4 regions of the Lysinibacillus sp. LK3 genome follow, and region 1 is predicted to be linked to each of the others. Evidence: riboswitches for the same ligand, from Rfam matches in the RefSeq annotation. Region 1 holds a riboswitch; each other region holds the start of a gene.

The links. A riboswitch is a leader RNA that binds a small molecule or an ion and turns the genes downstream of it on or off. The one in region 1 is predicted to bind S-adenosylmethionine.
Region 2: another riboswitch for S-adenosylmethionine. It lies ahead of VK91_RS15390 (cyclase family protein); the one in region 1 lies ahead of VK91_RS18750 (bifunctional homocysteine S-methyltransferase/methylenetetrahydrofolate reductase).
Region 3: another riboswitch for S-adenosylmethionine. It lies ahead of VK91_RS01510 (YezD family protein); the one in region 1 lies ahead of VK91_RS18750 (bifunctional homocysteine S-methyltransferase/methylenetetrahydrofolate reductase).
Region 4: another riboswitch for S-adenosylmethionine. It lies ahead of VK91_RS13180 (MetQ/NlpA family ABC transporter substrate-binding protein); the one in region 1 lies ahead of VK91_RS18750 (bifunctional homocysteine S-methyltransferase/methylenetetrahydrofolate reductase).

The regions. Positions count from the first base shown of each region.
Region 1 covers NZ_LDUJ01000026.1:56,533-62,245, forward strand. Annotated here, with positions in the region: gene VK91_RS18740 (globin-coupled sensor protein) at 67-1,359, shown strand; gene VK91_RS18745 (protoporphyrinogen oxidase) at 1,599-2,993, shown strand; SAM riboswitch class I at 3,093-3,193, shown strand; gene VK91_RS18750 (bifunctional homocysteine S-methyltransferase/methylenetetrahydrofolate reductase) at 3,283-5,130, shown strand; gene metH (methionine synthase) at 5,123-5,713, shown strand, end outside.
Region 2 covers NZ_LDUJ01000021.1:81,709-87,421, reverse strand. Annotated here, with positions in the region: gene VK91_RS15410 (MFS transporter) at 1-665, shown strand, start outside; gene VK91_RS15405 (ABC transporter substrate-binding protein) at 824-1,774, shown strand; gene VK91_RS15400 (helix-turn-helix domain-containing protein) at 1,849-3,420, shown strand; gene VK91_RS15395 (hypothetical protein) at 3,541-3,939, shown strand; SAM riboswitch class I at 4,021-4,126, shown strand; gene VK91_RS15390 (cyclase family protein) at 4,216-4,953, shown strand; gene VK91_RS15385 (DedA family protein) at 4,984-5,580, opposite strand; gene VK91_RS15380 (Cof-type HAD-IIB family hydrolase) at 5,642-5,713, opposite strand, start outside.
Region 3 covers NZ_LDUJ01000001.1:319,093-324,805, reverse strand. Annotated here, with positions in the region: gene VK91_RS01535 (formate--tetrahydrofolate ligase) at 1-379, opposite strand, end outside; gene VK91_RS01530 (cold-shock protein) at 593-793, shown strand; gene VK91_RS01525 (amphi-Trp domain-containing protein) at 939-1,217, shown strand; gene VK91_RS01520 (VOC family protein) at 1,590-2,375, opposite strand; gene VK91_RS01515 (flavin reductase family protein) at 2,525-3,010, shown strand; gene VK91_RS01510 (YezD family protein) at 3,101-3,256, opposite strand; SAM riboswitch class I at 3,327-3,422, opposite strand; gene VK91_RS01505 (DUF418 domain-containing protein) at 3,593-4,687, opposite strand; gene VK91_RS01500 (TetR/AcrR family transcriptional regulator) at 4,671-5,273, opposite strand; gene VK91_RS01495 (phosphopantothenoylcysteine decarboxylase) at 5,376-5,713, opposite strand, start outside.
Region 4 covers NZ_LDUJ01000017.1:144,844-150,556, forward strand. Annotated here, with positions in the region: gene VK91_RS13160 (alpha-hydroxy acid oxidase) at 1-26, opposite strand, end outside; gene VK91_RS13165 (enoyl-CoA hydratase/isomerase family protein) at 41-820, opposite strand; gene VK91_RS13170 (methionine ABC transporter permease) at 834-1,505, opposite strand; gene VK91_RS13175 (methionine ABC transporter ATP-binding protein) at 1,498-2,523, opposite strand; gene VK91_RS13180 (MetQ/NlpA family ABC transporter substrate-binding protein) at 2,631-3,461, opposite strand; SAM riboswitch class I at 3,550-3,653, opposite strand; gene VK91_RS13185 (PPC domain-containing DNA-binding protein) at 3,776-4,279, shown strand; gene VK91_RS13190 (pyridoxal phosphate-dependent aminotransferase) at 4,322-5,491, opposite strand; gene VK91_RS13200 (carbon-nitrogen family hydrolase) at 5,588-5,713, shown strand, end outside.

The DNA of each region.
Region 1 (5,713 bases):
TATGTTAAAAGGGATTTGATGTTTCTCAGCCTGATGAAAGTAAACGGAATGAAAGAGGGAAGATGTGTGATTTTTCAAAAACAAAGAAAGACGAAGGTATTGGATTTACAGCAATACACAGTGAAAATGGATTTGTCCTCTCGTCAATCGATGGCGAAGCAAATTGAAATGCTAAACTTAACGAAGAACGACTTACAATATTTAAAAGCTTTCCAGCCAATAGTTATGGATAATGTAGATCACATCGTAAACCGTTTTTACAACATGATTGGAACAGAGCATCATTTGGTAGATATTATCAGTCATCATAGTTCTGTAGAAAAGCTTAAAGTAACATTACGGCAACATATTATTGAAATGTTTAACGGAACCATTGATGAGATGTATTACCAAAGGCGTGTAAAAATTGCAAAGGTGCATGTCCACATTGGGCTTAGAACACAGTGGTATATCTGCGCATTCCAAGATTTATCGATATCATTTATTGATTTAGTCGAAAAAAATATAGAATTTCCACAAGATCAATTTAATACGATCAGAGCTATATCGAAAATTTGTAATTTTGAGCAACAACTCGTTTTAGAAGCTTTTGAAAACACTGTGGAACAACTGAAAGAAAAAATGGTTCATGAAAAAGAAGCGATTGAACGACAGATTGTAGATTCTTCGGAAGCACTTGCAGCTATCTCGCAGGAAACCAATAATTCATTTTGCTGCTTAAGTAAGCAATCTGACGAAATTAAACATTTGGCAAAAAAATCACTCGATGTGTCTACACTGGCTGAAAACCAAGCACTTGAGGGTCGCGAGCGTTTAAAAAATCAATCACAAAATATGCTCAATATTAGTCATTCTCTTCATGATATAGAAGAAAATATTGAACAATTATCAGGTATGTCTAAGGAAATGGAAACAATTATGAGTGTTGTGACCAATATTGCGAATCAAACGAATCTATTGGCTTTAAATGCTGCAATTGAAGCAGCACGTGCTGGGGAAGCGGGAAAGGGCTTTAGCGTAGTGGCCGATGAAGTACGTAAATTATCAATTCAGACAAAAGAATCTGTTACAGCGGTGGCTTTGTTATTGAAAAAGACAGGTGAACGAACAGAGAAATTAGAGTATTCTTTGACCAACATTCAAGATGAAGTTGCAGCAGGTGAAGAAAATATGTTACAAACTGAAGGCCAATTTACGAGTATATTGGGAGCCATGACAGAAGCAAAAGATCAAAATGAGTGTATGGCAACAAAAATACAAGCAATTGTAGGCATATTAAGTGAATTAGGCACTTCATTTACTGAGGTAACAAATTCAGCTGAAAAATTAGCGAGCTTTGCGCAAAATTTAAAAGGATAGACTACTAACATTTACATTCTATTTTTCATATTTTTAGACGTAATAAACACTATAGTACCTATTTAAATGTTTGTTGTGAAGTTATCGCTATAGAGGATCAATTTTATAGAGATTCAGAAAGTAAGAGCTATTTCACTGATGAAATAGCTCTATTTTTGCTAAATTTGTAAAGGGTTTAACGTAATTTTCAATGAAAAAGGATTATACTGTAGAAAGAATGAATAATAGGGGCGGTTATGATGAAAACAGTTGTTGTTTTAGGCGGCGGTATTACAGGACTATGTACAATGCATTATTTGCAACGTCAAGTGAAGGAACATAATTTAGATGTTCGTCTAGTGCTTATAGAAAAAAATACATATTTAGGAGGCAAATTATATTCAGCACATGAACAAGGTTTCATCATGGAAACGGGTGCTGATTCTATTGTAGCCCGTCATCAAGGCGTTATGGAACTCGTGCAGGAGCTTGATTTTGAGGCGGAATTAGTTTACAACGAAACAGGTATTTCTTATATTTATACGAATAATGAGTTACATGCTATTCCGGCAGATTCAACTTTCGGAATACCGATGAGTGTAGCATCCTTAGAGGAAAGTACACTTATTTCCGAGCAGGGAAAAAAAGAAGCGTTGAAGGATTTAACATTGCCAAACAATGGCTTCACAAAGGAAAGTTCTATCGGTGAATTTTTAACTTACTATTTAGGAGAGGAACTGGTGAAAAACCAAATTGCACCAGTGCTTGCAGGTGTTTATTCTGGAGATTTACATCAGCTTTCTATTGGCTCTACTTTACCGTATTTAATTGATTATAAGAATGATTTTGGAAGTATTATTAAAGGCTTTGATGCGAATCGTGAGCAATTTGTTAAAGCAGCGAACAAAAAATTTATATCCTTTAAAAATGGTTTATCTTCTTTAATTGATCGACTTGAACAAACCTTATCCGATGTAGAAATTATCAAGGGTGTTACTACACTAAATGTTCAAAAACAAGATAAGAACTACACAATTTCCTTAGCTAATGGTGAAATTATTGAGTCAGATTATGTCGTTTTAGCATTACCGAACGATACTGTACAAAATCTGCTACAGGATGAATCTTTAAACCGCTATTTTGACCAATTTACGACAGCGTCAGCGATTACTATCTATTTGGGTTTTGATGTGCCAGACGCTAAATTGCCAGCAGATGGAACGGGCTATATTGTTTCCCATAATTCAGACGTAACTTGTAATGCAGCAACTTGGACTAGTCGTAAATGGAAGCATACATCGAAAGAAAATAAATTACTTGTGCGACTCTTTTATAAGAGCATCAATCCAGCCTATGAGCAACTACGCGCCATGACGGATGAAGAATTAGCAGCAGTTGCTTTAGAAGATGTGAGAAAGAGCCTAGGAATAGAGGAGCAGCCAACCGTTGTGAATGTAACAAAATGGATTGATCAAATGCCTAAATATGATCTAGCGCATCGTGAAGCATTACAAGGATTACTACAAGAATTACATGAGAAATATCCTAATTTATCGATTGCAGGGTGCTCGTATTTTGGCGTAGGTATTGGTGCTTGCATTCAAAACGGGAAAAAAATTGGTGAAGAGCTTGCAAAGGAACTTGCCAATTTCTAAGGTTTTAAGTGGAAAAAAACTTTGTTATGTGAAATAGTCTTGACTCATTCGTCAGTAAACGATATGATTCTTTTAATTATTTAAAAAATTCATACTTAATTCTTATCAAGAGAAGCAGAGGGACTGGCCCATTGAAGCTTCAGCAACCAACTTTATTGTCAGGTGCTAAATCCAGAAGACCGTTGAGTCGAAGATGAGAAGGAACAACAATGATGAATCGTTAAAGCCTTCTTTTTTTATGAAAGAAGGCTTTTTATTATATAGAGACATAGGAAGAGAGGCTAATTTTATGGGATTGCTTGAAAGGTTAAAAACGCATGTATTGACGGCAGACGGTGCAATAGGCACAGTGCTATATGGCTATGGATTGGAGTATTGCCATGAGGAAATGAATGTTCAGAGACCCGAGTTAATTGAAAAGATTCATAGAGAATATATTGCAGCTGGTGCTGACATCATTCAAACGAATACGTACGGTGCAAATGCCATTAAATTAGCTCGCTATGGATTAGAATCACGTGTCCAACAATTTAATGAAGCTGCTATCACCATCGCAAAACGAGCAGCGGCTGATGGCGGTCAATTTGTTTTAGGAACAATTGGTGGTATTCGGGGAATTCGTAAAAGTGATGCAACCTTGGATGAAATATTAGCAACTATTGAAGAACAAGCAAGCGTCTTACTTGCAGGGAATCCAGATGGCCTTTTACTTGAAACTTATTATGATTTTGAAGAATTAACAGCAACCTTAAAGATGCTACGAGAAAAAACAAAATTGCCGATTATTGCACAAGTTTCTATGCATGAGCCCGGTGTTCTACAAAATGGGATGTCTTTAAATAATGCTCTCCATGAGCTTGAAGCCCTAGGTGCTGATATTGTTGGTGTCAATTGTCGACTAGGTCCACACCATACAATTCAGGCATTTGAAGGTGTAGAACTTCCTAATAAGGCATTTATGTCGGCCTATCCAAATGCATCACTTCTGGACTTAGAGGATGGGCGTGTCGTTTATGAATCAGAAGCTGATTATTTTGGTCGAGCGGCTGTTGAATTGCGTGATCAAGGTGTACGTTTAATAGGGGGCTGCTGTGGTACAACACCCAAACATATTGCAGCAGCAAAGAAGTATTTAGAAGAGTTATCACCGGTTCAGGAGAAGCATGCGAAGCCTAAAAAGATTGAGATTGTTCGGGAAGCGGAGCCAACAAAGTATGAGCCTCTTCATGAAAAGGTTAAACGTGAACGCTCTGTCATAGTAGAGTTGGATACGCCTAGACATTTAGAGATTGATGGGTTCCTTGAAGGAGCAAAGCAATTATATGATGCAGGTGCAGATGTAGTTATGATGGCAGACAATTCATTGGCCTCTCCACGTATTAGCAATATTGCAATGGGCGCATTGTTGAAGAGCTCACATGGTGTACGCCCACTAACTCATATTACATGTCGAGACCGTAATTTAATTGGTCTACAATCTCATTTAATGGGGTTAAATGCTTTAGGTATTCATGATGTGTTGGCCGTTACGGGTGATCCAACAAAAGTAGGAGATTTCCCAGGTGCGACAAGTGTTTATGATGTATCTTCCATGGAGCTAATCCAATTAATTAAGCAATTAAATGAAGGGGTCTCTTTCTCAGGTAAGCCACTTCGTAAAAAAGCAAATTTTTCAGTTGCTGCTGCATTTAATCCAAACGTCCGTGTGTTAGATCGTGCTGTGACACGCTTGGAGAAGAAAATTGAGCATGGGGCAGACTACTTCATTTCTCAACCAGTATATACGAAAGAGAAAATTGTAGAGATTTATGAGGCAACAAAGCATTTACAAGCTCCAATTTACATCGGTATTATGCCTGTTACGAGTTATAAAAGTGCTGAATTTTTACATCATGAAGTGCCAGGTATCAAATTATCTGAAGATGCCTTAACAAGAATGAAAGCATGTGGAGAAGATAAAGAAAAGGCAACCTTGGAAGGGATTGCTATTGCCAAAGAATTAGTAGAAGTGGCTACGCAATATTTCAATGGGATTTACCTTATTACACCATTTTTACGTTACGACGTGACACTAGAGTTGATGAAATATATAGAGCAATTGGATGAACAGAAAAAAGGAGTAAGTATACATGGCTAAGCACTCGATTGAAGAGCAACTAGAGAAACGTATTTTAATTCTTGATGGCGCAATGGGAACAATGCTACAAAATGAAAATTTATCAGCAGAGGATTTTGGTGGCGAGGAACTTGATGGCTGTAATGAAAATCTTGTGCTTACTAGACCAGATGTTATTGAAAAAATTCACCATAAATACTTAGAGGCAGGCGCAGATATTATTTGTACAAATACATTTGGTGGGACGCCTCTTGTGTTAAATGAATATGATCTTGGCACAAAAGCAGAAGTAATTAATAAGCGTGCAGTGGAAATTGCTCGCCAAGCAGTGGATCGTTATTCCACATCAGATTGGCCACGTTTTGTTGCAGGGGCTATGGGGCCAACAACAAAAACGTTATCAGTAACAGGTGGTATTACATTTGAAGAGCTAGAGGAAAATTTTTATGTACAGGCAAAAGCATTAATTGAGGCAGGAGCCGACGTTTTGTTATTAGAAACAAGTCAGGATATGCTCAATGTCAAAGCAGGCACACTTGGCGTAAAGCGCGCTTTTGCATCAACGGGAAAAGAGCTACCTGTCATGATTTCAGGAACAATAGAA
Region 2 (5,713 bases), on a different contig from region 1:
TTGGAATTGTCGGTTTAATTAGTAATGCATTTTTAGTACCTAGCCAATTATCGAAAGGCAATCCCATCTCTATCCGTGATATTGGCAAAGTATTAGGCAATATTCGAATGATCTTAATACTATTCATTACCGCAATTGGATACGGCGGTGCTTTTGTTGTCTACACATATGTTTCACCTATTTTAGAGCAATATATGGGGTATTCTCCACATACAGTCGTCATTATTCTAGTTGTCTATGGTATTTGTGTAGCTATCGGTAATACTCTTGGAGGTCATTTTGCTAATCATAATCCACTACGTTCCATCTTTATTATTTTTGTTGGACTTGCATTGGCATTGCTTGGCATTGGCTTTACTCTTGAATCACCTATTATGGGATTAATAATGGTGCTGACAATGGGATTGTTCATGTTTATGAATGTCCCAGGATTGCAGCTATATGCTGTTCTACTATCTGAAAAATATATACCATCAGCAATTTCAATGGCCTCAGCATTGAATATTTCTGCTTTCAATATTGGCATATTTTTAGGATCATATATCGGAGGCTTTATTATTCGCCACCAATCGTTGGCGCATACGCCTATATACGGATTCCTGATGGTTATGCTAGCAGCAATTGTTACACTTTTATGGTTACTTTTCGATAACAAAAAACAATAACTCTCTGAATTTCATTTTGTATAAAAAAGTAGTAGAGAATGTGTATTGTTTGTTGATATGTAGTATCCTATAATTTACTTGAACCAAACGAGAATGATTATCATTCTAATTTAAGGGAATACCCTTACTGTTTTAGTAAATCTATAGGAGTGAATAAAATGCGTAGAGGTCGATATTTTTCATTTGTAGTTTTCTTTGCACTTATATTCGTATTAAGTGCCTGTGGCTCAAATGAAGTAAAAGAGGATACAGCTACAGAAGAACAATCATCTAAAGATACAAGAATTGTAGAAGACGAGTTTGGAAAAGTAGAAATTCCTACAAATCCACAGCGTGTAGCTGCTATCTATTTGGAAGACTATTTAACTGCTTTGGATGTAAAACCCGTTGTGCAATGGTATCACCCATCTTGGGGAAAACAGGACTATTTAGGATTAGATGTTCCTGAGTTCGACATTACTGGTAGCATGGAAACATTATTACAAGCCAAGCCTGATTTAATCATTGTAGATGGTGCCGCAGACAAGGCAAAGTATGATGAATACTCAAAGGTAGCGCCTACTTACCGCTTGAAAGAAGATATTCTACAAGATCCACGTAAAATTGTAGAAACAATAGCTGATGTTTTAAATATTCCTGATAAAGCAAAAGAAATGGTTGATCGATATGAGCAACGTGTTTCCGATTTAAAAGCAAAACTAGATGAATCAATCGGAGACGAAACAGTTGCTGTTGTACGACTAAATGTAGCAGATAATACATTAGCGTTATTTGGCATTAAAAATCGCTACTCTGGCTATATTTACACAGAGGCAGGCTTAACACCACATCCATTAGCCCGTGATATGACAGAGTTTCACGAGGTTTTATCAGAAGAGGCTATCACGGAATTAGATGCGGATCATATCATCCTTTTCCCTTCAAACGGAACATGGGAGTCTAAAGAAAACCAAGAAGCCATTAAATGGTTAGATAGTACACTATGGAAAACACTCCCTGCTGTAAAAAATGGGCATGTTTATATTGCTGATCGCACATATTGGCAATCTGGCGCAATCACAGCCAACTTGCTAAAGTATGATGATTTAGAGAAATGGTTCGTCAAATAATTTTCCAAAGAAAGCTCTTAATGAGGGCTTTCTTTGTGTTGTTCTGCCAATTCAAAAAAAGGGGGGAATTATCAATGGGTAACTTAACACATGTTTATACGTTACAAAATATCTCTTATTCAATTCAATCATCAAAAAAGTTATTGATTAGTAGTGATTTCTATACACTTTTTATCTTAATGAATGGTAGCGGAAAGCTAGCCATAGATCATGACACCATTCATTTTAGTGAAGAAAAGTGCATATTGATTCCGCCAAATAACACGGTTAGTATCCATATTCAAAGTAAGCACCTTTGTTTTTATCAATTACAATTCAACATTGTCAATCTCAGCAATAGTCAAAATTCATATAGTCATTTTACAAGTATCAGCGAACGACATCTTCTCCCCTTTTCACAATGTCATAGACTGCTAGAAGTAATCTATCAGAACCGGTTAGCGGAGGATGATCACACGATTTTTGAACAGCATGTACACTTTCAAGAGCTGATGTTATTACTCTTACATCAAACCATACCCAAGCAGATGCAAAAAAATGATCGACAATCTGTTGAGCAGTCCATTAACCATTTACATAAACATTTTGAAAAAGAGTGGACGGTTGAGCAGCTAGCACAGCTAGCTGACGTACCAAGATGGAATTATACGCGCATTTTTAAAGATATTACGGGACAAATTCCTCTTCACTATTTAACTAAACTTCGTATTGAAAAAGCTAAGCAATTATTAATGACAACAAATGATCGAGTATTTGAAATTAGCCAGTCTGTCGGATTTAATAATGAGTATTATTTCAATCGTCGTTTTAAAGAACATATTGGCATCTCTCCAGGACAATATCGAAGAAATCAAAGCAGCCATATACGTGTATTTGCACCATTCTTAGAAGATTTCTTTGTTGCGCTTGGGATTACGCCAATTGCTCAATTCAGTCATTCAAAATGGGGGAAACAAGACTATTTAGGTCTACAGAAAGTGCCAGATATCGATGTACAAAATAGAGAAATGGATCGACTCTTTTACTATAAGCCAACTTTAATTATGTTAGATTCTGGTGTAGAGCGTTGGGAATCCTTTCAGCACTTAGATGAAGTAGCCCCCGTCTGCCATCTTTCACACCCTGGAGAGAATTGGCAATCTACTTTATTTAAAATTGCAGATCTAACAGGAAAAACCTCCTTGATGCAAGACGTAATCCTACAATATGAAGATAAAGTACAACAAGCAAAAGGAATTCTTAGCAAATCTGTTTATGGGCAAAGTGTAGCATTTCTCCGTATTTCAGCCATTGGCATTACTCTATACGCGGGTCCTGAATGTGGCTATACGGGCCCCATTTTATATCGTGACTTAGGTTTAATGCCACATTCACTAGTATGGAGTATTCCGCACAATCAACGTAAAGCACAACTGACATTTGCTCAATTGTTGCAATTAGATGCTGATCATTTATTTATTACCTTTGATAAACAACATTCCATTTATGAAAATGAGGAACGTGCTATTTTAAAAACTCCTACTTGGAAAAACCTAGCTGCCGTTAAAAGCAACTGTGTCTATGAAGTAGACTTTTTAACATGGATGAATTATGGCATTTTATCACATAGTAAAAAAATTGATGATGTCTTGAATGTACTTGGCTAAAAGGAAGCTTACTTTAGCTTCCTTTTTCAATGATTAGGACAAACATTGCACTGCTAATAACACCGAAAGCCGTTTTGCTACATAAGATAGGATATCAGTTATAGGATAGGAGGAATGACCTTGTATTACAATCCTTATCCGTATTTTGTGCATCCCTATCATTATCCAACATCGCCTATCGCTAATCATTTTGCCATTAGACCCTTTTCGCAACATCTAGCAATGCCGACCAATAATCCTTTTCCACCTGTCGATACACACAAATTAAAAGCTTCAGCATCACGGATAAAGGCGATGATGCAGCAAGCCCAATTACTTACGGATAAAATAGATAGCTCCCAACAATTCGCACATGATTTAATGAATGCTGCTCAACTTTCAAATAAAACAGAGGTTGAAAAATTAATCACATCAACAGGCATTACGATGAAATTTGAAACAAACTATACACCAGACAGTTTTAGAATACGTCTTATTGATAATGATTGTTGTGGAGTCACCTTAAATTTGAATTGGTGAAAATTCCTAGTGAACTTGTAAACTATAAAAAACTATGCTAAAGTGTTTGTATTGTTATTTCTGAAAATTCTTATATTACTTTTCTTATCAAGAGAGACGGAGGGATTGGCCCGATGAAGTCTCAGCAACCAGCTAACAGTATGGTGCTAATTCCAATTGGCAAAATGATCAGCCTTGAAGATGAGAAGAAGAACTACCGTTGTTGCAGCAGGAGTCCTCTTCTATTAGGGGACTCCTTTTTATTTACAACTATTTTTACAGAAAGCAGGGAAATCAATGTCTAATGAACTTTTACAAGCATTGCAATTATTAAAATCGAAACAGTGGGTTGACTTAACACATACATTCGGCCCTAATTCACCACATTTTTTTATGTTTGAGGACGCTAAATTTGAAACGTTATTTTCTCATAAGGACGGTTTCTTCGCTCAACAATTCACGTTCCCTGGTCAATATGGCACACATATCGACCCACCCATTCATTTTGTGCGAGATACTCGCTACTTAGAAGAATTAGAACTAAAAGAGCTTGTTCTTCCCCTTGTTGTTATTGATAAATCACAAGAGGCTGCGAGCAACCATGATTTTTCATTAAGTGTTGAAGATATTCTTGATTTTGAGGACAAGCATGGAGAAATTGAAGCAGGAACATTTGTAGCATTACGCACAGATTGGAGTAAGCGCTGGCCAGATAAAGAGGCTTTCAGTAATAAGGATGCAGATGGACATAACCATATCCCTGGCTGGGGTTTAGAAGCTTTACAGTTTTTACTAAAAGAACGCAAGGTAAGCGCAATTGGTCATGAAACTTTCGATACGGACTCTGCTGCTGATTTTCGTAAAAATGGCAAGCTAGATGGCGAATATTTTGTGCTTGACCAAGACACCTATCAAATTGAGCTAATGACGAATTTGGACAAGCTACCTGCGAAAGGCGCTATCATCTTCAATATCGTACCTAAGCCAGAAAAAGCATCTGGCTTCCCTGTGCGCTCATTTGCTATTTTGCCATAACATAAAAGTCGGTATAGCGTATACCGACTTTTATGTTTGTCCATTTCTTTTTTTGAATAAAAAGTAAGCAATGAGCATCCCTACAATAAATAAAAGGATAAGATAGATACTATAATGAGTCAGATAGTATCCAACAAATCGCCATTTCTCTCCAAGCATCTTTCCTAATGATATAAATGTGAACGTCCAGATAAATGCCCCTGTATAGGCAAAAAGCGCAAACTTTCTATAAGGATAATTATTAATAGCCGCAATATATGCTGTCAAATGGCGTACCCCGGGGATAAAATAGCCAATTAATAATAGGGTAGGTCCTATTTTTGTAAACATCTTTTTCGTAAAGTCAATTTTTTGCTCTGTAATATGAATTTTAGGGCCATATTTCTGCAATAACGGTAAGCCAAAACGATAACCAATATAATAGCTTAAGGTAATGCCTCCAACCGCACCAATCATTGCACTGACTAAAGCAGGAATATGTTCAAGACTTTCTCGGTAAACACTATAGCCTACATAAGTTAGAAACACCTCATCAGGAAGTGGCACCCCTACAATACCTCCAATTAGAATCACGATAATTCCAAAGTATCCGTAATGTTCAATTAGAGACTGCACGTGATGTGCCATAAATCATCCCACCTAAAATTTATTAAAATCTACCTGCTATATATAGTGTAGCCTCAGCGCTCTAAATGACTTGAAGCTGACGTAAAGCAAAATTGATACCGCCATCTGTAGATGTCTTTGTAACAAAATTCGC
Region 3 (5,713 bases), on a different contig from region 1:
TAATATCCTCCATTGGTATAACTTGTGCGTAACCTCCGCCAGTTGCGCCACCTTTTACGCCCATGACTGGACCTAATGATGGTTCACGTAATGCGACCATCACCTTCTTATCTAATTGATGAAGGGCATCTGCTAGTCCAACAGTCACAGTCGACTTTCCTTCACCAGCTGGGGTTGGACTTATAGCTGATACTAATACTACCTTTGCATCCTCGCCCTGAGCAGTAATTTTTAATGGGTCGATCTTTGCTTTGTAGCGTCCATACTGCTCAAGAGCATCCTCTGGAATACCCGCAGCATTGGCAATTTCCGTAATAGGTTTGATCACTGCTTGACTAGCGATTTCTAAATCTGATAATGGTTGATTTTTCGTTGTCATTTGGCATCCTACTTTCTATGTTGTTCATTTCCATTATAGTCTTAATTGTGAAAAAAAAGAAAGCCAGATATGCAAGCATTTCGTCAATCAATTGACTTATTTGTTCAATTCCTGTATGTTCTAAGAGAAAATGCAATTTTTTCACATTTTCTCAATGAGTGCACCATTTATTTAACTTTATTTTACATTCAAGCGCATTGGAGGCGAATGCTTATGCAACAGGGGATCGTAAAGTGGTTCAATAATGAAAAAGGTTATGGCTTTATTGAATGTGATGATGGCGAAGATGTATTTGTTCATTTTACGGGCATCCAGGAGGAAGGCTTCCGTACACTTGAAGAAGGTCAAAAGGTTTCATTTGATGTTGTGGAAGGCAATCGTGGACCCCAAGCATCAAATGTTGTAAAACTATAAGCGTAATGGGACTATCCGTGTAGTTCCAGATTAGCAGCGGATTAGGAAATGCATCGTTTCCTTCATCCGCTTTTTGTATTGTTTTATAAGCTGAATGCCCCCTCCATGTTATAATAGAAGTAACAATACGTAAGGAGGGATTTCGATGCAAAAACAAAATAAACCCATGACTGAAGTTATTTTGAAGCATAAAGAACGACAAAGTGTAGCAGAATTTGCAGCAACACTGGAAACGATTGCAAAAAAGCTTAAAGAAAATGGTGAATTCACTTTTGTTCAAGACACAGAGCCAACAGTTGTCAGCCCAAGTGAACAGCTCAAAATCGAATACTCCTATACAAAAAAGGGCGACAAGCATTCATTTGAAATTGAATTTGATTGGTATACAGGTACAGAAACACCGAAAAAAATGACAATTGAATAATAATTGGCAACGAAAATCCACTTCTCTGATGAAGTGGATTTTTCCATATTGTTGAATTAAAGATCATGTCACTAGCTAAAACTTTCTAGCAAGGTGAGGAGGTGATTTCGCTCCAGGGTCTCCTCTGTAACGCTAAATCCACAGGAAAGCAAGTAGCCAGCACCAGAAATTCTATTGATGGTTTTGTTTTTCAATACTTATGTAAAAAGGCGGAAGCAAAAGTGTTTCAGCCCATAAAAATACCGAGCTATCCACTAAAACGCTTACGAAGTGTTTCGGAATAGTTCGGTTTTTCTAGTTATCATGTTTGTTAATTTAAAGATTATTCGGCTTAATGAAGGTCCCAGTTAGTTATGGCCCAGCCTTTTCTCCTTATCGATTTATCCAATAAAAAGCACCAGGGCAAACTAAAGTTTCCTTTGTTCGTTTAGGATCCTTTAATGTAACACCAAATGGTCCCTCTTTGACATGACCAAGTGTCATTGTCATCGCGCTCTCTTCCTCATAGAAATCTAAGCGCATATTCGGTAGCTGTAGTGACAAATACTGCTCATATTGCGTAGGCACTGGTAGCTGTAACACCTCTTGCCACAGCTTAACTGTTGCCTGCATGTCCTTGACGTAGAATTGGACGGATTCCATCGTTATAGCCTGTTTGACATCAATGGCACCACTTGCCTTTAATTGAACCAAACGTTCTTCATCTTCCTCCGCCCATTCAATCAAAAATGGAAAATCAATTGGCAGATCTGGCTTACCAAAATGCAGTAGCTTCCATTCTACCACAGTGCCATCTGGTCTTGTTCTGCTACATGCATCTGGTCCATATACTTCATAGCCCAATGCTCGCAAGCGTCGACCCTCTTCCTCAATATTTTTTGTGCGCAGAGCAATTCGAGAAAATCCCTGGCGCTCTTGATCACGTTTAAACGTATAATGTAGGGAATATGGGTATTGTGCCGCTTGCTCAAATAAATCACGATCATAGATAGCAATTTGTTCAATATAGCTTAAGCCAAAGTAGCTTAACGTATTATAAGTCCCCCACATCGTGTGCTGCCCACCATTCACTGTATGGACATTTCGTTTATTGAAGAAAACCTTTATATTTTCTGGTGATTCCACTTGATGAACCAAATGATCAAAATATAAAGTCATGGCCATTCCCCTTTCTTTCCCCATTACCTTTACCTGTATGTTTGATTAGTTTAAAATTTACTCAAGAAAAGGAGTTACTAGTAGGATATGAAAAAAAGTTTCGTTTACCTACAAACTCCGTTCACTAATTTCATAAAGAGGTGATTTGAATGACAGATTTAGTAGCTGCTTTTAAATTGGCATTAGGTAATTATCCTACAGGTGTAACAGTTGTCACGACATGTCATGACACAAAACCGATTGGCTTAACCGTCAATTCCTTTGCATCTGTTTCAATCGACCCGCTCCTTATTTTATGGTCACTCGATAAAAAATCTCAGCTCCATCCTTATTTCACGACTGCGCCAAATTTTGCGGTCAATATTTTAGCGAGTGATCAAGAGCATTTATGTACACTATTTGCCAGTAAAATCCCTGATCGCTTTGCACAAGCAAAATGGTCAACTTCCTCTTTAGGACTACCGATTTTACATGATACAGCAGCTAATTTACAATGTAAAACATTTCAGCAAATCGATGCTGGCGACCATACCATTTTTATTGGGCAGGTCGTAGACATTACAAATGCTCAAAAAGAGCCTTTGCTTTATCATCGCCGTCATATCGGTCCCATACCAAAAAGCTTTTATAGCTAGCCTTTACACAAAAAAAGAGCCACTTGTAAGCACAGGAAATCCTTCATGCTTATAGGTGGCCGTTTGACATAAGTTCTACTGAAAACATTGTTATTTTTTCTGCGGAAATCTCTGCTTTTCAAGCCTATTAATTTGCACAATCACACCATCTTGAATCGTAATATGCACTTCACCAAATTCAAGATTTTGAATCGCCTTCGCAATTGCCTCTAGTTTCTTATCATCTACTTTTACTGACTGAGCCATACGATACACCCCTTCTTTTTTATCCTTATTGTTCATAAAGAGGCCAACGCATCAAACTGATTGATAGCCCCTCCTATCTCTCAGACACCATCTGTTGGATTTGGCACCTGTTGTTCGGTTGCCGAGGCTTCATTGGGCCAAGTCCCTCCACCTCTCTTGATAAGAGTACTGCGTTTCTTGAAAATAATTCTATAATTCTGCTATAGGAATGTCAATACAAAATATTAGAAAACCTAGTTGAATACTATGCAATATGTCGTTTAGATTAAAAGACTCCCTATACCTAAAGTATTTTATGCCTAGTCAGTGAGAAATAGATGGCAATCCATTAATTTATTACAAGCTCCATTTCCTCATCATGAATTCAAGTGGGCCTCGATGATGTTTAGTCCTCCACCATACAGAAACAACGACACATCCTAAAAAATAACAGCAGGCATACAGCATGGAAAAAGCAAGTGTTTGGTTCTCCAGCTTTTGGCAAATAATTAGTATTCCAATGCCTATAACAACATGGCCAACATAATGCGTTAAAGACATTTGTCCTGTTAATATGAAAGATTGAATAACTTTATTTTTACATGTCTCTACAAGATAGATGGAGCCAACAATGATGACAATAGCCGAAGCCGAATTAGATAGGACATACATCATATTCGGTGGAATCGGTCCTGTATCAAATAAATACAATGCACTCTCTACATCTAATAAATGAATGGTTGTCATCTTAATGAATAACGTTGAACAAGTCTCAGTCATGATGACTAACAATAAACCTATCACCAGTAAGTTTTTTCTTAATGTATGATTTGTTAAATCTAATGTGCCCATTACCATACCTATCAGAAAGAAGCAAATCCAGGGGAATAGTGGATGATAGCCATTAAACATCAAATTTCTTATAAATCCTGCTGGTGTCCAAAAATCAAGATACTCTAGTAGTACATATGTTGGATGCCAACCAGCAAGGTAACTAAATTGAATTTGAAGCCATTGTGAAAGGATAAGGATGGCACCGATTATGAAGATCATCATTTTCTTGGATTGGGCAATCAACCAAGCAGCAACAAACATATACACGCCATAATAATGTAAGATATCTCCTGTCCAGCCGATTGCATATAATATTATCCCTATCGTAAATAACAAAAGCGCCCTCTTCCACAAAGTAAGTCGATTTTGACGAAGAAGGATTGAGTCCTTACTCTCTCTAGCCTGACGAGTCATTAAGGCTGTCCCTATCCCTGCTAGCATGACAAATACGGCCGAAGCACGTCCCTCGAAAAGATGTTGGAAGGCAATTAACCATGTTGAACCATTCGTTGTAGAACCTGTTATGACGCCAAAATTGACAATGAACATGCCAAGCATGGCGAGAGCTCTTGCAAAATCAAGACCTTCAATGCGCCGATCATCATTTCTTTTTGTCATCTTTGCCCCCTTGGATAACGCTATTCACTGCCTCCTTCCAAATAGCCCTATAGTTCAATTGGTTGCCTGTTAACATGAAATTACCGATATTATCATAGACGAGGGCTAGCATTTGTGCCTTCGCTTCTATATGGGGAGTATCCTCTAGCACGCCTAGCTGTACGCCATATCGTAGGATAGCAACAAAGCTCGTTAAAAAGCTGGTTTCTAGCTCTACTAATTGTCTTTTATAGTTTTCATCGCGGGCCGCTAATAGTACATATTGATTAAATATTTTATTAAAATAAGGGTCCTTGTCCTGTGCCTCAATAGATTTATAGCCTAGCTTAAGTAATTCCTCCTTAAAATTAGCAGAAGAAAGCTCTTTATAATCCACAGCAACATCATGTTGAATTTCTTTATACAATTCATCAAATATGAAAGCGATTAATTGATCCTTTGATTGAAAATAATAGTAAATGGCTGGTTTTGAAATACCGACCTCTGTAGCAATCATTGCTAAGCTTGTTTTTTCAAATCCATTTTCCGCAAACATCCCATAAGCAATTTCTATAATTTTGTGAAAAGTTTGTTCTTTATTTCCCATTATTGCCCTCCTTTTTTACCGACCGTTAAGTAAATATTATAGGATGCTAACCTTTTAGACAAGAAAAAACTGCGTAGAAATATTTCTCTACACAGTTCACATTTATTGATTTTGTAAATACATCATTAAAGCTTCTGCTGTTTTTTGCTTGCCCATTACTTTAAGAGGCTGTCCATCAGCAGGTACAATCCAATGAGGTTCATCCCCCCCATATAAAGACTGAGAGCTATTTGCTACCATAAATTGTGCATTGGCTGTTTCCATACGCAGTCTGGCACGAGCTAACAAGAATTCCTCATCATTCGTTGCTTCGAGCTTAAAGCCTACTAACGTTACATTCGGTTGCCATCCCTTAATTTGACCTAATACTTTTGGTGCTTTTTTAAAATGAATAATAGGTGGTTCGTCAGAAGGCATTTTCCCCGTTTCCTCCATTAAAT
Region 4 (5,713 bases), on a different contig from region 1:
AGATCGCCATCAGTTATGTTTGTCATCGTTACTACCTCACTTATTTATTGAAAATAGGCTTTCTTTTATTTAAAAAGGCTTGAATACCTTCGTTATAATCGTCTGAACTAAATGAATCCAAAACTAACTGTGCCAGCTCATCGTTTTCTTCAATTTCACCATCAACAATTGCTTGGATAATTTTTTTGATGCCTGCGTTTGCAATGGATGATTTACTTAATAAATGTTCAGCGAATTGCAATGTCGCCTCATCAATTTCCTCTGGTTCGTGTAGGGCCGTGATTAAACCAATATTTTTTCCTTCTTCAGCTGTAAAAATAGTAGCTGTGTACAAAATTTCCTTTGCCTTAGCGACACCAACAATATTGATGAGACGTTTCGTGCTTTCTAAATTATAGACAATACCTATGTTTGCAGCGGTAATGCCTAGCTTACTCTTAGGCGTTGCTATTCTAAAATCACAAGCATTTGCTAACTCTAAGCCACCACCAATTGCTAAGCCCTGAATCATAGCAATTGTCGGGTGTGGAAATTTATAGAGAGCATCGATCGCCTTTAGAGCCAATTCATTATAGGCTTTAGCATTGTCTGTAGCATAACGAACATCTAAAAACTCGCTAATATCTGCACCGGAAGAAAAGGCTACTTCATTGACACCGCGAACAATTAAAAGTTTGATGGAAGAATCTATCCGGAGCAGCTCTAGTTGGTCTACTATGGCTTGAAACATTGCCCTTGATAAAGAATTCCGTTTATCCGGGCGGTTTAATACTAACGTTGCAATATAGCCATTTTTCTCTACATAAATTTCGTTTGTCATCTTCATTCTCCTCTTAATCTTTTTTCAACTTCGCGGCGAAGCGGTTACCAATGGATTGAATGCTCTGCACAAGGATGATTAAGATAAAGACAGTTGCATACATCACATCAACCTCATAGCGCAAATGACCATAACGGTAGGCAAGGTCACCTAAACCGCCAGCACCAACCATTCCTGCCATTGCTGTTGCACCAATTAATCCTATTGTGGCAATTGTTAAGCCTAAAATAATAGATGGTCGCGCTTCACGTAATAGGACATGCCAAATGATATGGCGACGTTTAATACCCATGGCTGTGTAGGCTTCTACTACTCCGGAATCCACTTCTAAAAGCGCAGATTCCATCAGCCGTGCAATATAAGGAGCTGTGTAAACAACTAGTGGAACGATTACACCTTTAACACCAATTGTTGTACCTACAATTAACTTGGTAAAAGGTAAGATGAAGAATAATAAAATGATAAATGGAACAGAGCGAACAATATTGATAAATAGATTAAAAAACTGATAGAAAAATTTATTTTCAAAGGATTGTCCTGGTCGTGTTAAAACGATTAATAGCCCTAATGGAATGCCAATCAGAATGGAGAAAAATAATGAAATTCCGACCATTTGAAATGTTTCGATAATTGCTTTGCCAATAACATCTGACCAATCTGTAAAGAAGCTTTGGATACTACTCATTGAACACACCTCCTAATTCTTCCACTGCCACGCCATTTTCTGAAAAATACGTTAACGCCTTTTGGACAATCTGCGTTTCGCCATGTAAATGCACCACAATATTGCCGACAATACCGTTTTTTAATTCAATAATATTAGCTGTTAAAATATTTGGTTGCACATCATATACCTTAGTGACTTCTGCTAATAATGGCTTACCAGTACTTTCACCAAGGAATGTTAAACGGATTACACTTCCTGAAACATTTAATTGCTCAATAAGAGAAGGGGATAAATTACGTTGTGAAATTGTATTCAAAAACTTTCGCGTTGTAGGGTGCTTCGGTTTCGCAAAAAGTTCAATCGCTGTGCCAAATTCCACAACTTTCCCTGATTCTAGAACAGAAACCTCATCGCAAATTTTTTGAATTACATTCATTTCATGTGTGATGAGCAGAATCGTAATGCCTAATTCACGATTAATTTTTAACAACAATTCAAGAATGGCTTCCGTTGTCTCAGGATCAAGTGCACTTGTTGCTTCGTCACTAAGTAAAATCTCTGGTTCCTGTGCTAAGGCACGTGCAATAGCCACACGCTGTTTTTGACCACCTGAAAGTTGATTTGGGTAACTATCTAGTTTATCTGTTAAACCGACAATTTCAGCATACTTAGCTACTCGGTTTTTTACTTCCGCCTCTTTATAGCCTAGTAGCTTTAAGGGAACTGCAATATTATTGTAAACTGTTGCTGTTTTTAAGAGATTAAAGTGCTGGAAGATCATCCCGATTTTTTGGCGTGTTTGACGTAATTCGTGAAGAGAAAGGGTCGTAATGTCTACATTGTCTATCACTACTTTTCCTGCTGTAGGACGTTCTAGTAGATTAACGCAACGAATGAGTGTACTTTTACCAGCACCACTATAGCCGATTACACCATGAATTTGTCCCTTTTTTACGTGAAGGTTGATGCCATCCACAGCTTTTATGATGCCTTTTTTCGATTTAAATTCTTTTGAGATATTTTGTAATTGAATCATGCGATTGTTTGCTCCTTTCTCAACCTTCTAAAAAGCAAGAATCTGCTCGTCTTCCCATTGGGGAATTTCAGCAGATTCTTCGGCTTTATAGAAGCTTTCTGAACATATTACCAGCTAGGGATTACAGAACCTTTGAATTCCTCTTCGATGAATTGACGCACTTCGTCAGATTGGTAAGCCTCAACGAACTTTTTAATTGTTGGATCATTTTCATTTTCAGCACGTACAACAATATAGTTCACGTATGGAGAATCAGTAGATTCCAATAAAATAGAGTCATCTTTAGGGTTAATGCCAGCCTCTAGTGCAAAGTTTGTATTAATAGCTGCTACATCTACTTCACTAAGTTGTTTAGGAATTTGAGCTGCCTCTAATTCAATGAATTTTAAATTCTTTTTGTTTTCTTCTACATCACGGATCGAGGCTGTTAAGTCTGCACCCTCTTTTAACTTAATATAGCCAGCTTCCTGTAAAACAAAGAGGGCACGTGCTCCATTCGTTGGGTCATTTGGTAGGCCAAACGTTGCACCGTCAGGAATGTCATCAAAGGATTTATATTTTTCTGAGTAGATACCCATTGGATTTAAAATCGTCTTGCCCACTGGTACTAAATCTGTATCATGGTCTTTATTAAATGTATCTAGGAAAGGCTCGTGTTGATAGCTGTTCGCATCAAGATCACCTTCAGCTAAGGATGTATTAGGTAAAACATAGTCAGAAAATGATTTTAGTTCTACTTCTAGCCCGTTCTCTTTTGCTACTTTAGCGGCTACTTCTGCAATTTGTTCGTGTGGACCAGAAGTGACGCCTACAACGATTTTCTTTTCATCAATTCCTTCAGCTTGGCTTTTACTATCTTCTTTAGAGCCACAGCCTGCTAAAGCTGCTACTAATGTTAAACTTGCTAAACCTACTAAAAATTTATTTTTCTTTTTCATGAAAATACCTCCAAGATTGTTTTTATCGGTTTTTTGAAAATAAAAAAACTCTCTTACAAATTAAGAGAGGCTCATGAAAAGATGTCCTCTCTTATCTATCAAACGAAGATCGTTTGCAGGATTTAGCACCTTCCTATAAAAGGAGGTTGCCGAGCTTCATAGGGCCAGTCCCTCAGCTACTCTTGATAAGAGATTTATAATATTTTTTTGTAATTCCGATAGAACTAATATAATTTATAGGGTATAGTAAGTCAATAAATAATTTTTAAATTTTTTATATAATTATAATATTTCGACGCAAAAGAGGGATAACAATGTCTGTAAGAGTTAATTATGGTATAGGTTCATTTGGTAAGGTTATTAGTGCTCGTTTTCTAACGGGAACAGATATCATTGAAGGAATTGAAGCGCTTTGCGAAGAGAATAGTATAGAGTCAGCAACAATTGTAAGCTGTATTGGCAGCTTTCAAAAAAGTAGCTTTGTTTATTTAGTGCCAGATGCAACAGTTCAAATTCAAGTTCGTTTTAGTGATGTGATTGAAAAAGAGGGACCATTAGAATTTATTCAAGGTTCAGGTGTGGTGTGTAAGCGAGATGGTGGATATGAGACACATTTCCATGGTTCTATGAGCGATCAATGGGGTGTTGTATCAGGTGGGCATTTAATAAAAGGGGGCAACCCTGTTATTACTGCTGACATCGTGTTGGCAGAGGTACAAGGGATTCAACATATTCGAAAATGGGATGATGAAACAGGTCATGTTCAATTTTATCCATTAGAAAATGGTTTAGGGCAACCAAGGAAAATTGAAAAATAGTAATAATCCTGTAGCTAGGGATAGCTACAGGATATGGCGTCATTATCTTATAAACAATTGTAATTGCTCGATTCTATGGATTGCTTCACGTAAGCGCTCCTCACTAACCAGCAATCCTACGCGAACATAGCCTTCACCATATTGACCGAAGCCATTACCTGCTGCTACAGCGATATCAGCTTTTTCGAGCAAAAGATCAGCAAACTGTTCACTTGTATAGCCTAGTGGTACAGGGAGCCATGCGAAGAAGGAGCCACTTGGAGCCGTAACATGCCAGCCAATTCTTCGAGCTTCTTCAATGAGTACATTGCGGCGACGCTCATAAGTAGCTCGTAGTTCATCCGCACATTGCTGGGAAGCCGTCAGTGCTACTGCTGCGGCTTGTTGAATGGCAGGGAATTGACTACAAAACAGATGATCCTGAATTAGATTAATAGCAGCAATAATCTCGGCATTCCCTACAGCGAAGCCTATACGCCAGCCAGCCATATTATAGGTTTTCGATAATGTATACATTTCAACTCCTACTTCTTTTGCACCCTTTGCTTGAAGGAAGCTAACTGGTTTATTACCGTCAAATCCTATTGCCCCATAAGCAAAATCATGTGATACGATAATATTGTGCTCCTTCGCAAAGCGAACGGTCTCTTCAAAAAACGCAAGTGATGCTGTACCACCTGTAGGGTTGTTCGGGTAATTTAAGTAAAGAAGCTTTGCTTTTTCTTTCACTTCATCAGGTAATGCATGATAATCAGGTAAGAAATCATTTTCAGCAAAAAGGGGCATTACTTCAAAATTGACGTCTCCTAGTACAACACCTGATAGGTAATCTGGATAGCCAGGATCTGGTAAGAGCATCGTGTCACCAGGGTTTAACACAGCTAAAGGTAGCTCAACTAGACCAATTTTTGTTCCACCAAGAATCGCTACCTCTGTATCTGGATTTAGTTCTACCTGATATTCACGTTGATAAAAGTCCGCAGCAGCTTGGCGTAATTCAGCGAGACCTCTAAATGGTGAATATTTGTGGTTTTGAGGATTTTCAGCTGCTTCCTGTAATGCTTGAATGATGTGAATAGGCGTTGGCTGATCGGGATTTCCTTGCCCAAGGTTAATGACATCACGCCCTTCTTCTAGAGCCAAGTTTACTTTTTGAACGAGTGCTGCAAAAAATTGAGTGGGTAGTTGCTGTAGTTTTTTAGAGAATTCCATGCATGATCACCTTTTTCAGAATATAATAATTATTATTGAAGAATATGAAGCAAATAGTATTACTTTTTCTGTTAATTGTCTAGAGGAGGAATAGAGATGAAAATCGGTTGTATTCAATTAAATGTTGGCTTTGGCAAAGTTGAAGAAAATTTTGAACGTGCCGAGGATAAGATTCGTGAAGCTGCAAAAAATGGGGCAGAAATCATAGTGTTACCTGAAATG